Regions from separate parts of the Novosphingobium sp. BL-S-32 genome, predicted to be linked through region 2. Evidence: predicted binding sites of a transcription regulator. Region 2 holds the regulator's gene; the other holds the start of a gene.
The links. The regulator LexA, encoded in region 2, represses DNA repair genes until DNA is damaged. The targets are predictions, from matches to a motif close to GTTCCNCNCTTGTTCT.
Positions count from the first base shown of each region.

Region 1: a site for LexA is predicted at 3,008-3,023, ahead of AC1VVK_RS15480 (PA0069 family radical SAM protein). Genes of this name have one in related genera too.

Region 1 is NZ_CM166476.1:3,299,036-3,305,839, reverse strand. Features, by position in the region: gene AC1VVK_RS15495 (TauD/TfdA dioxygenase family protein) at 277-1,134, opposite strand; gene AC1VVK_RS15490 (TauD/TfdA dioxygenase family protein) at 1,352-2,197, opposite strand; gene AC1VVK_RS15485 (TetR/AcrR family transcriptional regulator) at 2,333-2,920, opposite strand; gene AC1VVK_RS15480 (PA0069 family radical SAM protein) at 3,034-4,104, shown strand; gene AC1VVK_RS15475 (enoyl-CoA hydratase/isomerase family protein) at 4,184-4,981, shown strand; gene AC1VVK_RS15470 (hypothetical protein) at 5,043-5,330, shown strand; gene AC1VVK_RS15465 (GFA family protein) at 5,337-5,735, shown strand; gene AC1VVK_RS15460 (long-chain fatty acid--CoA ligase) at 5,940-6,804, opposite strand, start outside.
Region 2 is NZ_CM166476.1:486,599-493,402, reverse strand. Features, by position in the region: gene AC1VVK_RS02345 (citrate synthase) at 1-934, opposite strand, end outside; gene gltX (glutamate--tRNA ligase) at 948-2,402, opposite strand; partial or broken gene AC1VVK_RS02335 (ComEC/Rec2 family competence protein) at 2,384-3,451, shown strand; gene AC1VVK_RS02330 (ComEC/Rec2 family competence protein) at 3,561-4,634, shown strand; gene lexA (transcriptional repressor LexA) at 4,767-5,456, opposite strand; gene AC1VVK_RS02320 (molybdopterin molybdotransferase MoeA) at 5,571-6,791, opposite strand; gene moaC (cyclic pyranopterin monophosphate synthase MoaC) at 6,791-6,804, opposite strand, start outside.

The DNA.
Region 1 (6,804 bases), 790 kb from region 2:
CGGGGGGTTTTTCTTTGTGGGCTCGCGACGTCCACGGACGGTTAATCAAAAAATCGCGTCGCCCCCGCGAAGGCGGGGGCCCGCTTTTTTGGTTCACGCAAGGCATGCACACGCAGAAAGGTCGTGCAGTTAACGACCTTTCTGCGTGTGCAAAAGAACAAGCGGGATCCCCGCCTTCGCGGGGGCGACGGTGACTATGTGAGCGGTTTGAATGAGGGGACTATTGCCTCGTGGACCCGGCCCTGGCGTCATCAGCCCGGACTCCCACCTTGACCATCAAGCGAAGGCTTCCTCGCCCTCCAGCTTGGTGCGGTGCATCAATCGGCCGCTGTCGGTCGGATACCAGGTGGCGCGGTGCATGGTGCCGGTATTGTCCCAGATCACCGTCTCGCCCAGCGACCACTTGTGGCGATAGACGAAGCGCGGCTGCGTCGCCCAATCGCGCAGGCGCACCAGCAGTTCCTCACTCTTGCCCCAGTCCAAGCCCACGACCTGCTGCGCAGTATTGCCGAGAACCAGCGACTTGCGGCCCGACTCATGCGTCCAGACCAGCGGCAGCGTATTCTCGCCGCGCGACTTCCAGGCCATCAGCAGCTCATGGCTTGGCTCGGGCTGGTGATAGAGCTGCGAGCGCCAGAGCGAGTGGACCACCTGAAGCCCCTCGATTGCGGCCTTGTCCTCATCGGGAAGCGCGTCGTAGGCGGCATAAGTATTGCAGAACTCGGTGTCACCGCCCTCTGCCGAAAGCTTGCGGCTCGACAGGATCGAAGCGCGGATCGGCACTTGCGACATGGTGCCGTCGATATGCCAGAAAAACGCGCCCTTCAGGTAATCGGCATTGGGATTGATGCGCGAGTCCATCGTGATCGGATAGACATTGTCGCCTTCCTTGCCGGCTTGCTCGTGAATTTCGTGCGCAAAGGTGCCGAGCGTCTTGGTGAAGGCGATCTGCTCCTCGTCGGTCAGGTGAGCTTCGGGAAACACCAGAACGCCGCGCGCTTCCAGCAGTTCACGGATTTCGGCGGCGCGGCTGCCGGACAGCAGGGTCTCCTTGTCGGTCCGGATCACGGCGCCGATATCGGGCGCGGCATTGGATACGTTCCAATGGGTGGATGGAATCGAAGTCGTTGCCATCGAATACTCTCCCATGCGCTCTTTGGCGCTTGTGCTGAACATGGGTACAGCACACGTCCGAGCAGGGTCAAGGACAGTAGGTGCAAGGCACCGGGCCTCTTCATGCCGGCTCCACCAAAACCGAAAAAGCCCGCCGGACCGGAGTCCGACGGGCTTCAAAGGACGGCGGGACGGCGCCCCCCGACGCCGTCAAGCCAACCCTCTTTCTCAAAATCCCTTATTCGAAAGGCTCTTCGCCCTCCAGCTTGGTACGGTGCATCATGCGCCCGCAGGTCGGGTCATAGGCCTCGGCCCGGTGCATGGTGCCGGTGTTGTCCCACATGACGAGATCGCCGACTTCCCATTCGTGGCTGTAGGTGAACTCGGGGCCAGTCGCCCATTCGCGCAGCCCATGGATGATCATCGCGCTTTCCAGCGCCGACTTGCCGACGACTTGTGCGCTGGTGCAGCCGATCACGAGGCTCTTGCGGCCCGAAGCGTGCTTCCACACGAGCGGCAGTTCCTGCTCGCCGATCTGGGCGTAGCCCTGAAGCTTGGCGAGGCTGGGTTCCGGTTCATAGTAGAACAGGCTGGCCCAGGGGCCGTGGACCACGCGGTACTGCTCGTACTCGGCCTGCTTGTCGGCAGGCAGGTGCTCGAACGCAGCGTAAGTATTGGCGAAACCGGTGTTGCCGGTGCCCTTGGGGCTCGGCACCCGGCACGACAGCAGCGAGGCCAGGATCGGCACGTCGTTGCGGGTGCCGTCGATATGCCAGTAGAGCGAGCCCTTGAGGTACTCGGCCGCCATCGGATTTTCCTTGGCGTCGAGCGTGATCTTCGAGATCACCTCGTCACCGCCCTTACGCTCAGGCGCGAACGTGCCGAGCGTCTTGGTGAAGGCGATCTGTTCCTCGTCCGTGAAGTTCACCTGCGGGAAGACCAGCACGCCGCGCGCTTCCAGAAGCTCGCGGATTTCAGTGGCGATTTCGCCCGAGAGCAGTTCTTCCTTGGTATTGAGAACGCGGCTGCCGATCTTCGGCTTGAGATTTTCCGCCTTCAGTTGGGTCTTGGTATCGACCGACATCGTACACACTCTCCAAAAATCAACTTGCACCGCTCTGCGGCGCTTGGAGAGCTGGGTATCACGGGCTGAACGCCCGTTCAAACCCGTCAGCGATTGCCGCTGCGATCAATCGCCCCTACGCGTTTCGACACGAGTTCAGGCGCGCGTTTCCAGCCGCGCCAGCCAGGATTCGACAATGGCCCGCGCCTGTTCGTGGCCTGCCGTGACGCCCAGCGCCTCTTCCATGACGATGCAGCGGCCGATGCCCGCAAGCAGCACGGACAGGCCCGCGGGATCGAAACCGTCCACCGCGCGCAGCCGTTCTCCGAACAGTTGTCCGATGATCTCGACCTGTCGCTGGCGCATGGCGACGCTGTGCTGCGCCATCTTCTCGCGCACGGCCGGGCGGTGGTTGGCGAGCGCCATGAACTCCAGCGACATCGCCGTGCGACTGGTATCGACGAAGAAGCGCCAGAGTGCACGCACCGGATCCTCGGAGGCCAGCGCCTCCTCTATCATACCGTCGCTGTCCTCTGCGCCCTGCCGGCAAACTTCCAGCAGAAGATCGTCGGTGGTCGGGAAATAGTAATGGACCAGCGACGGCTTGAGCCCCGCGCGCGCGGCCACGCGGCGCGTACTGGCGGCGGCATAGCCTTCATCGCGGATGAGATCGACGGCCGCCTCGACGATACGCGCCCGCGTTGCGGACGTTTCAGCGCCGACCCTGCGCACTGCCCCTGCCATTTGATCTCCTCTTAAGAGGCACTTGCCTAGGGCGTGCTGACCACAAGATCAACACAGCCATCAACAGCACCGACTCGCTTGCCATTTGTTCCCTTTATGTTCACATTGCAGGCATGCGAGTCCACAAAGGAAGAGGCGCCGTCAGCGGACAGGCCAGCAAGCGCTTCAACCTTCCCCAGCGGGAGGCCGATGGCGACTGGCTGGACGAAGCCGCGCTCGTCGACGGGGAGGCTCCGCCCTTGCGCACGCAAGTGATCGAGCTTCACCCCCGCACCATCCTGTCTTTCAACAAGTCACCCGATGTGCCCTTCGACCGCTCGATCAATGCCTACAACGGCTGCGAGCACGGCTGCATCTACTGCTTCGCCCGGCCGACCCACGCCTATCACGACCTCTCGCCCGGTCTCGATTTCGAGACCAAGCTCTTCGCCAAGCCCCAGGCGGTGAAGCTGCTGCGCGAAACACTCGCCAAGCCGAGCTACCGCCCAGCCCCCATCGCCATGGGCACCAATACAGACCCCTATCAGCCCATCGAGGCACGTTACCGGATAACCCGGCAAGTGCTCGAATTCTGCCTAGAAGTGCGCCACCCGGTGACGATCACCACAAAGTCGGACCGCGTGCTGCACGATCTCGACCTGTTGACCCAGCTTGCGCAGCACAACCTCACGCATGTCGCGATTTCGGTGACGAGCATGGATCCGGCATTGTCGCGCCTGCTCGAACCGCGCGCGTCCTCGCCCGCCAAGCGGCTCGCCGCGCTCGGCAAGCTGGCAGAGGCGGGCGTGCCGGCGCATGTTTCGATCGCTCCGGTCATCCCGGCGATCACCGATCCCTATATCGAGGAGATACTCGAAGCTGCGGCCGGGCAAGGCATCCGCAGCGTGTCGTGGATCATGGTCCGCCTGCCCCACGAGGTCGCCCCGCTGTTCCGCGAATGGCTGGACACCCATTTTCCCGACCGCGCGGCCAAAGTCATGGCCACGATCCAGTCGATGCGCGGCGGGCGCGACTACGATCCGAAGTTCTTCACCCGCATGCGGCCCGAAGGAGTCTGGGCGGAAGTCTTCCGCCGCCGCTTTGCCGTGGCGATGAAGCGGCTGGGCTTCGGCAAGGCGCACGTGATGCTCGACTGCTCGCAATTCCGCCCGCCCAGCCGCGACGGACAACTGGCGCTGTTCTAGACAAATCCCTGTTCCGGCGCAGTCGTGTCACCGACACGCACCTCCGCTTAGGTCCGGCAGAGAACAAGGGAGTGCGCCGATGTTCGAGAAGCCCATAACCATCGTCACCCACGGTGCGGTCGAAATCGTGACGCTGAACCGCGCCGAGGCGCTCAACACGTTTGACGAGCCCATGACGTTCGCTCTGCGCGACTATTTCACTGCGCTGGCCGAGCGGCACGAGGTACGCGTCGTGATCCTGCGTGCAGAAGGGCGCCATTTCAGCGCCGGTCTCGATCTGGCCAGTTGGGAAAACGACAGGACGCGCGGCGCGCTTCAGCACTGCTGGCACCTCCAGCGCGCAATCGCGGGCCTGCTGGAGCTTATGCGCGCATGCCCGCAACCGATCATCGGGCTCGGCCACGGCGCCGCCTGCGGAGCCGGCTTCTCGTTGCTGCTCGCCTGCGATATCCGCTACGGCACGCCGGATCTCCGGATGAATGCGGCTTATATCAAGGTCGGGCTCGGCGGCTGCGATCTGGGGTGCAGCTATTTCCTGCCGCGCATGGTCGGTGCCACGGTGGCGGCGGAATACATGCTCACCGGCCGCTTCATGGATGCCGAAACGGCGCTCCGCCACGGATTGCTGGGCGCGGTCGTGCCTCACGAGGATCTGTTCGACAAGGGGCTTGCCGTCGCTGACGAGATGCTCGCCAATGCCCCCATGGGCCTCAGGCTCACCAAGGACGCGATCAATCGCAATCTCGACGCGCGCTCGCTGTCGGACGCCATGGCGCTGGAGGACCGCCAGCAGGTGATGATGCTGATGAGCGAGGATTTCGCCGAGGGCGTCTCGGCTTTCCGCGCCCGGCGAACACCGGAATATCGCGACCGCTGAAACTCTTCGGCCTCTCTGCGAGTTGTTCACTCCAACGAACGGGAGAGGACAGGAGGCCCGAATGGAGGAAAGGATCGTCGAGACCGAGCGCGCACCTGAAGCGCCGGTCCATACCACCACCGTGATCCACGAACGCAGCACTTCAAGCAGCGCGACGGGTATTCTGCTGGCATTCGCCCTGCTCCTGGCCGTTGTCGGCGCACTCTATCTGTTCAGCCGGCTGAACCAGAGCGAGGCCACGCGCGACGATGCGGTGACACAGGCCGCCCACGATGTCGGACAGGCCGCCAACAAGGTCGGCGATGCCGCGCAGGACGCGGCGAACAGCGTCAATCACAAGGACAATTGAGCGGGCTTGACCATTCGCACAGCCACCTGCCGATGCAGGCAACTGCGCGCAACCTGCACCGGCGATCCTGTCCGCGTGTCGGTCTGCCACTGCCTTGCCTGCCAGAAGCGCACCGGCAGCGCCTTCGCAGTGCAAGCCCGCTGGCCCAACGCAAACGTGGAGCTAAGCGGCGAATTCCGCGAATGGTCGCGAACGACGGACAGCGGATCGCTCACGATTTACCACTTCTGCCCCCACTGCGGCGCGACAGTCGCATTTTCCGGCGCGGGAATGCCGGACGTCACCGCCATACCTGTGGGTGCCTTTGCCGACCCCGGTTTTCCGCCGCCCAGGTTCTCGGTGTACGAGGAGCGCAAACACGCCTGGGTCGCCATATTGGGCGACGATATCGAGCACATGGACTAGGCGCGCGCTAAAGGTGCTTCCCTGTAATGATCGATGATGACCTTTCAAACGCACACCACCGTCGCCCTCGCGAATGTGGGGGCCCCGCTTCTTGGCAACCTCTCGCCTCGCACAACAGAAGCGGGAACCCCGCTTTCGCCGGGATGATGGGGTTTGTCTTTGTAAAGTGCGGGGTACGGCGGCCCTCCGCATTCATCCACGCCCTTAAGCGGGAAGCCTGTAGTCCGCGAACAGCCGGCGCAGCGCCTTCTTGTCGAGCTTGCCGCTGCCGGTGTGTGGCAGCGCATCAACGAATTCGATCGCATCCGGCAGCCACCAGCGGGCGACCTTTCCGGCCAGGTGATCGCGCAACTGCGACGCGGTAAGCGTGCTGCCCTCCTTGCGCACGACGGCCAGTAGCGGGCGCTCGTCCCACTTGGGATGAGCCACGCCGATCGCGGCGGCCTCGACGATCTCCGGATGGCCGACAGCAGCATTTTCCAGCTCGACCGAACTGATCCACTCGCCGCCCGACTTGATCAGATCCTTGGTGCGATCGGTCAGATGCAAAGTGCCATCGGGCGAAATCGTCGCGACATCGCCGGTGTCGAACCACTGGTCCTTCGTAACCGCATCGTCCTCGGCGCGAAAATAGCGCTGCACCGTCCAGGGGCCGCGCACTTGCAACGCGCCGGGCGAAGTACCGTCATGCGGCAGTTCCCGGTCGGGATCGTCAAGCGCGGTCACGCGGACTTCGGCACCGTAGAGAGGCCGTCCCTGGCTGCTCTTGAGCGCCACTTGCTCGGCAAACGTCATCTCGTCCCATTCGGCCGGTTCGTAAGCGACCGTGGCGATGGGCGACGTTTCGGTCATGCCCCAGGCCTGAGACACACGCACGCCTGCACGCATCAGCCGCTCGACCACGCTGGCCGGGACCGCCGCCCCGCCCGAAAGCACTTGCCGGATCGGCGGGAGGTCATCCCCGGTGCGCTCCAGATGCTCGAACATCGCGAACCATACGGTCGGCACGCCGGCGACGTGCGTCACGCGCTCCTCGCGCATCAGCGTGCAGAGCGCTTCGGGATCGTTG
Region 2 (6,804 bases):
CGTAGTTCTTGTAGACGCGGTGACCGAAGCCCATCAGGCGGAACGGATCGTTCTTGTCCTTCGCACGCTCGATATAGTGCGGGATCTTGTCCGGCGTACCGATTTCCTTGAGCATGTTGAGCGCGGCTTCGTTCGCGCCGCCATGTGCAGGGCCCCAGAGGCAGGCGATGCCGGCCGCGATGCACGCGAACGGATTGGCGCCCGACGAACCGGCAAGACGCACGGTCGAGGTCGAGGCGTTCTGCTCGTGGTCGGCGTGGAGGATGAAGATACGGTCCATCGCCTTTTCGACGGCGGGGATCACTTCATATTCTTCCGCCGGCACGCCGAAGGTCATGCGCAGGAAGTTGCCGGTGTAGCTCAGCTTGTTGTCCGGGTAGAGGAAAGGCTGGCCAACCGAGTACTTGTATGCCGCAGCGGCGATCGTCGGCATCTTGGCGATCAGGCGGTGCGAGCTGATCTTGCGGTGCTCCGGATCCGAAATGTCGGTCGAGTCGTGGTAGAACGCCGAAAGAGCGCCGACCACGCCGCACATGATCGCCATCGGGTGGGCGTCACGGCGGAAGCCGCGGTAGAACGTCGCCAGCTGCTCGTGGAGCATGGTGTGGCGCGTGATGGTGTTGGTGAACGTGTCGAGTTCGCCGCCATTGGGCAGCTCGCCGTTCAGCAGGAGGTAGCAGACCTCCATGAACGAGGAGTTCTCGGCCAGCTGGCCGATCGGATAACCGCGGTGCAGAAGGACGCCTTCGTCACCGTCGATATAGGTGAGCGCGCTCTCGCAGCTGGCCGTCGACGTGAAGCCGGGGTCGTACGTGAACTTGCCCGTCTGGGCGTAGAGCTTCCGGATATCGATTACATCCGGGCCGACACTGCCCTTGAGCACGGGATAATCGAATTCCGTGCCACCAGCATTCAGTTTGACCTGATCACCCACCAGTTCTTACTCCTTATATTTGCGTTCCGGCCGCCACGTCCGCCTGCGCGCCAATGCGAGCAAGGCTTTCGTCCCGACCGAGCAGAACCAAGACGTCGAAAATGCCCGGAGAGGTCGTTTGACCGGTCAGGGCGGCTCGCAGCGGTTGTGCGAGCTTGCCGAGGCCCAGTCCCAGCTCCTCGGCCATTGCCTTGAGGTTGGCTTCCAACGCCTCGAGGGTCCATTCGGACTCTCCCGAGAGACGTTCATGCATTACGGCAAGGCGCGTACGCGCTTCGTCGGTCAGCAGCGCCTGCGCCTTCCCGCTCATGGCGAGCGGGCGCTTGGCGAATAGGAAGGCCGCGCCTTCGGCAAGTTCGTTGAGGTCCTTTGCGCGGACCTTCAGCACCGGCATGGCCCGCGTCAGCAGGGTCATGTCCGGATTGTCACAGCCTGCTGCCTCAAGGCGCGGCAGGACGAGGCCGGCAAGCCGGGCGTCATCCGCTTCGCGCAGGTAGTGGCCGTTGAGATTTTGCAGCTTGGCAATGTCGAAACGCGAGGGCGACTTGCCGACATCGGCCATGTCGAACCATTCAACAGCCTTTTCGCGGCTGATGAACTCCTCGTCGCCGTGACCCCAGCCGAGCCGCAGCAGATAATTGAACAGCGCTTCGGGCAGGATGCCCATCTCATCGCGATAGGAATCGACGCCCAGCGCGCCGTGGCGCTTGGAAAGCTTGGCGCCATCCGAGCCATGGATCAGCGGCACGTGGCCATAGACCGGCACGTCCCAGCCCATGCCGTGGATGATCACGAGCTGGCGGAAGGCATTGTTGAGATGATCGTCGCCGCGCAGGACGTGCGTGACGCCCATGTCGTTATCGTCGACCACGACTGCCAGCATATAAGTCGGCGTTCCGTCCGAACGCAGGATCACGAAATCGTCGATCTCCTCGTTCTTCACGGTAACTTCGCCCTGGACCAGGTCCTGGATCGTCGTTTCACCCTCGCGCGGCGCCTTGATGCGCACGACATAGGGCTTTTCTGCGGGCCAGGCCGAGGGATCGGCGTCGCGCCATTCGCTGTCGATGCGGAACGGGCGGCGCTCTTCCTGTGCCTTCTGACGGCGTTCGGCGAGTTCCTCGCTCGTCAGGTAGCAGCGATAGGCGTGCCCCTTGGCGATGAGTTCGTCTGCGACTTGTGCGTGCCGATCCGAGCGGGCGAACTGGAACACTGCCGGTTCGTCGCCGCCGAGGCCCAGCCAGTTCAGCCCGTCGAAAATCGCCTCGATCGCCGGTTCGGTTGAGCGGGCGCGGTCGGTGTCCTCGATGCGCAGGAGGTACTTGCCGCCATGGTGGCGGGCATAGAGCCAGTTGAACAGCGCCGTACGAGCGCCGCCGATGTGCAGGAAACCCGTGGGCGAGGGGGCAAAGCGCGTGACGACGGGCTTTCTGTCCGTCTGTCCGCTCGATGCGCTACCGCTTGCCATTGTTATCACCTTCCGTCCTTATGTCGGCCATGGCCAGCCTAGCCGCCACGACCGATGATCCCGTTTTTCCGGCCTCTGCCGGAGGCGCTGCGTTGCAGCATCGCCCATGGATCAGCCAGAGCCACATGTCGAGGTGTTTGGTCGGTGTCGAGTGTTTTCTTTCGAACTGCGGTTTCGACAAGGCGCCGTGGCTTACAGTGGGCTTTGGGGCCGGAATTGCGGGCTGGTTTGGGCTGCCCCGGCCTCTCTATTGGATTGCATTTTGCGCAACTTGTGCGGCTACCGCAACTGCTGCCAGCGTCTGGCGGCACGGTCGGGCCAACTTTCCGCTGGTGCGACGTGCGGTCATGTCGATGGCGCTGGCTTTGCTGTTCGGTTGCCTGGCCGTGTGGGGCCGTTCCGAGCTGGTTGGCGCGGCGCCGATTTCGCGCTCCTTATCGGGTACGTTCATGGCCCGCGTCCTGTCGGTGGAAGAGCGGCCGGCCCAGGAACAGCGCCGGTTTGTGGTGGCAATGCGGGAGCCGGCGACCGGCCGTGCGATAATGGCGCGGGTGACTGTGCCCAATCGATTCGGCGCTCTGCACGCCCATTCGGGATCACAATCGCAAGTCGGGCCGGGCGCGTTGATCCGCTTCCGTGGCAGGCTGGTTCCGCCGGCTTCTCCGCTCATCCCAGGGGGGTACGATTTTGCTCAGGCAGCGTGGTTTGCGGGCCTTTCCGCAACGGGCAGCGTCCTCGCGCCGATTGAGGTCTTGAACGCCGGAACGGGGGGAGACCTTTTGGCTGCCTGGCGGGAAGATCTGAGCGGTCATATCCAATCGAGGCTACCGAGCGGCAGTGCAGGTATCGCCGTGGCATTGGTTACCGGAGACATGGGGAGCATTTCCCAGCAGGATGGGCAGGCCATGCGCGATGCCGGGCTGGCGCATCTGCTTTCGATCAGCGGTCTGCACGTCAGTGCGGTTATCGGCGCCGTCTATTTTCTGGTGCTTCGCCTGCTGGCGCTTTCGCCCGGATTGGCGTTGCGCTGGCGGCTTCCCATTCTGGCGGCAGGCGTGGGCGCACTCGCTGGCATCGCCTACACGTTGTTGACGGGATCGCAGGTGCCGAAAGGTACGCTCCTGCGTGGGATCGCTCTTGGTGCTCACTGCACTGGCCATGGGGCGGGAGGCTTTGTCCGTCCGCCTACTGGCAGCCGGCGCCTTTGTTGTCATGCTGTTATGGCCCGAATCTCTTGCCGGGCCGAGCTTCCAGATGAGCTTTGCAGCGGTTCTGGCGCTGATCGTGGTGGCAAATGCCGGTCCGGTGAAGCGCTGGATGGCGCCGCGTGAGGAAAGCATTGTGATGCGCCTTCTGCGCGACATTGTCCTTACGCTGGTGACCGGGATCGCGATCGAAGCCGTACTCATGCCGATCGGCCTCTATCATTTCCATCGGGCGGGCGTGTACGGAGCCATGGCCAACATCGTGGCAATTCCGCTGACGACCTTCATCATCATGCCGCTGGTCGCTGGGGCCCTGTTGCTCGACATCGCCGGACTGGGCGCCCCAGTCTGGTGGCTGGCGAATTGGGCCATTGCACTGCTGCTGGACCTTGCTCACGGAACGGGAGGACTTCCCGGCGCCGTGAGGTTGTTCCCGACGATGGGAACGGGCCATTTCCTGCTTTTCGTTGCGGGCGGACTTTGGTTTGCCTTGTGGCGTGGGAGAGTGCGATTTCTGGGGCTCGTTCCCGCAATCGCAGGTGCTCTTGGTCTGGCATTGCTGACGCCGCCGAACATCCTTGTTGCAGGCGACGGCCATTACGTGGGCGTGGTTGTCGACGGCGGAAGAAATCTGGCCCTCTTGCGCGAGAGCAAGAGCGATTATGCCATGGACAACTTCCTGGAAGTGGTCGGTCAGAGGAATGCTCCGCTTTCCCTGCCTCGGCGGCCGGAAGCACACTGCAATGCGGATTTCTGCGCGGTTTCACTTGATCGTGGCGGCCGGACGTGGCGCGTACTGATAGCGCGCAGCGATGCCTATGTTCCTGTCCCGGCACATTTGCGCGCGTGCAGTCAGGTCGATATCGTCATTGCAGATCGCCGCTTGCCAGGAAGTTGTCATCCCCATTGGCTCAGGATCGACCGACCTATGCTCAAGCAGACGGGCGGTCTCACCATCGACCTGTCTGGGCAGACAGTGCAGACCGTTGCCCAAGAGCAAGGCGGTCATGGCTGGTGGCGGCCTTAGAGCGTTTTTGAACAAGGCGGAATCACCTGACGACTCGGAAAACGCGACAAACCAAAAACTTGGAGCGTTTGATCCGATACAGTCGGATCAAACGCTCCAGATCGTCGTAGATGCAGGATTTCGCTGCTCGCTTCAGTGATAGCGGCGCAGAATCCCAGCGAGTTTACCCTGCACCTGAACTTCATCCGCACCGTAAAGTTGGGCTGTATATGCCGCATTGGCCGGGTCGAGCCGCACCTTGGGGCCTTCGCGCCGCAGGTACTTTAGGGTTGCCTCTTCACCACGGATGAGGGCGACGACAATCTCGCCGTCACGCGCGGTATCGGTACGCTTCACGAGGGCCAGATCACCATCGAGAATTCCCGCCTCGATCATCGAGTCGCCCGAAACTTCAAGGGCGTAGTGGTCACCGGAACCAAGCAGGGCCGCCGGAACCGGCAGCATCGACTGACCCTCTATGGCCTCGATCGGCGCCCCGGCAGCGATACGGCCGTGCAGCGGAATCTCGATCACGTCGTTGGCCGGTTCGGGTGCCCGAGGAGCCGGACGCAGTGACGGCGCCGTCTCGCGCGGCGGCGCAGCTGCGGTAGTTGGCTTGCTATTGACGTCTTCGGGCTGGCGAAGAACTTCCAATGCCCGTGCGCGGTTGGGCAGGCGGCGGATAAAGCCGCGCTCTTCCAATGCCGAAATCAGGCGGTGCACGCCCGACTTCGACTTGAGGTCAAGTGCGTCCTTCATCTCTTCGAAGCTAGGCGAGACGCCGCTGTCTTCGAGCCGCACCTGAATGAACCGGAGCAATTCGTGCTGCTTGCGCGTCAACATCTGGCCTGCCTCACCTGCTGGGCCGCCGTCAGCGGCCTTGTTGCCATCGCGAAGAACACTTGCAGGTTCGTTCGCGAACAATGAGGGAACAATTAAGCAACGAATCCGGTAACGTCAAGCAATACCGCCATTCTGGAGCAAGTAGACTCGCACCGGATCGCCTGCCCCGGCAACTGGCGCACGCGCGGGGCGATCGATCAGGACATTGCTGGTGGCCAGCGAAGCCAGCGCGCCACTGTCCTGAACGACTTGCGGGGTGACGTTTTCTCCGTCCCACACGCCCCGCAGGAATTCGCGGCGATCGCCGGTCGCGGGTACGGGGCTTGTTAGCAGGGCGAGCATGGACATCGACGTCGGCCGGCCCGCGCCCAATAGCGCGCGCAGGACCGGCAGCAGGAAGTGATACGCGGTAATATGGCTGGAAACGGGGTTTCCGGGCAGTCCGATAACGAGTTGGCTGCGCCGGCCTTTGGCTTTCCGGGCGACCAGGATCGGCTTTCCCGGTTTGATCGCTACGCGCCAGAAATCGAGTTTGGCGCCCCAGGCTTCGAGCGCCGGGCGCACCAGGTCGTGCTCGCCGACGGAGGCGCCCCCGCTGGTGACGATCACGTCCGAATCCGCCGCCGTCTGGAATGCTTTGACCAGTGCTTCCAGTTGATCCTCGACCGGTCCGATCCTGTCGACTTTCACAGGCAGATTGCGCGCCATGGCGGCGAGCATGGCGCCATTGCTGGCGGGGATCTGATGCGGTTCGCAGCATTCCGGGTCGGAAGCCAGTTCGTCCCCGCTGTCGATCACTGTGAGGTGGGGAATGCGCCGGACAGGAAGGTGTTTGTGGCCGGCTGCCATTGCGAGCGCCGCCTGCGAGGATCCGATCCGAACGCCAAGTGGAAGGATTTCCTTGCCTTCGGGGAAGTCCATGCCGCGACGGCGTATGTGCTTGTGCGCAGGGATGGGTGCCTCGCCGGTTAGCGAGATGCGATGCTGTTCGCGGGACAGATCTTCCTGGAGGATGACCGCCTCGGCGCCCGCGGGCATCAGTGCGCCGGTGGAAATGCGCACGGCCTGACCCGGTGCCACGGTTGCGTCGTAGGGATGACCCGCCGCGCTCTCACCCACCACATGCCACGGGCCGGTGAGGTCTTCGGCGGTGACTGCGTAGCCATCCATCGCCGAGACATCTGCCGCCGGTTGGGTGCGGCGAGCCAGCATGGGTTCGGCAAGGTAGCGGCCCAGCGCACCCTCTATGTCAACGCGCTCGATCGGCAGGGGGTCGACAAGCGACAGCAGCTTGGCCTGTGCGTCTTCGAGCGAGAGCATTGGATGTCCGGCCATCAGGCAGTGCCTT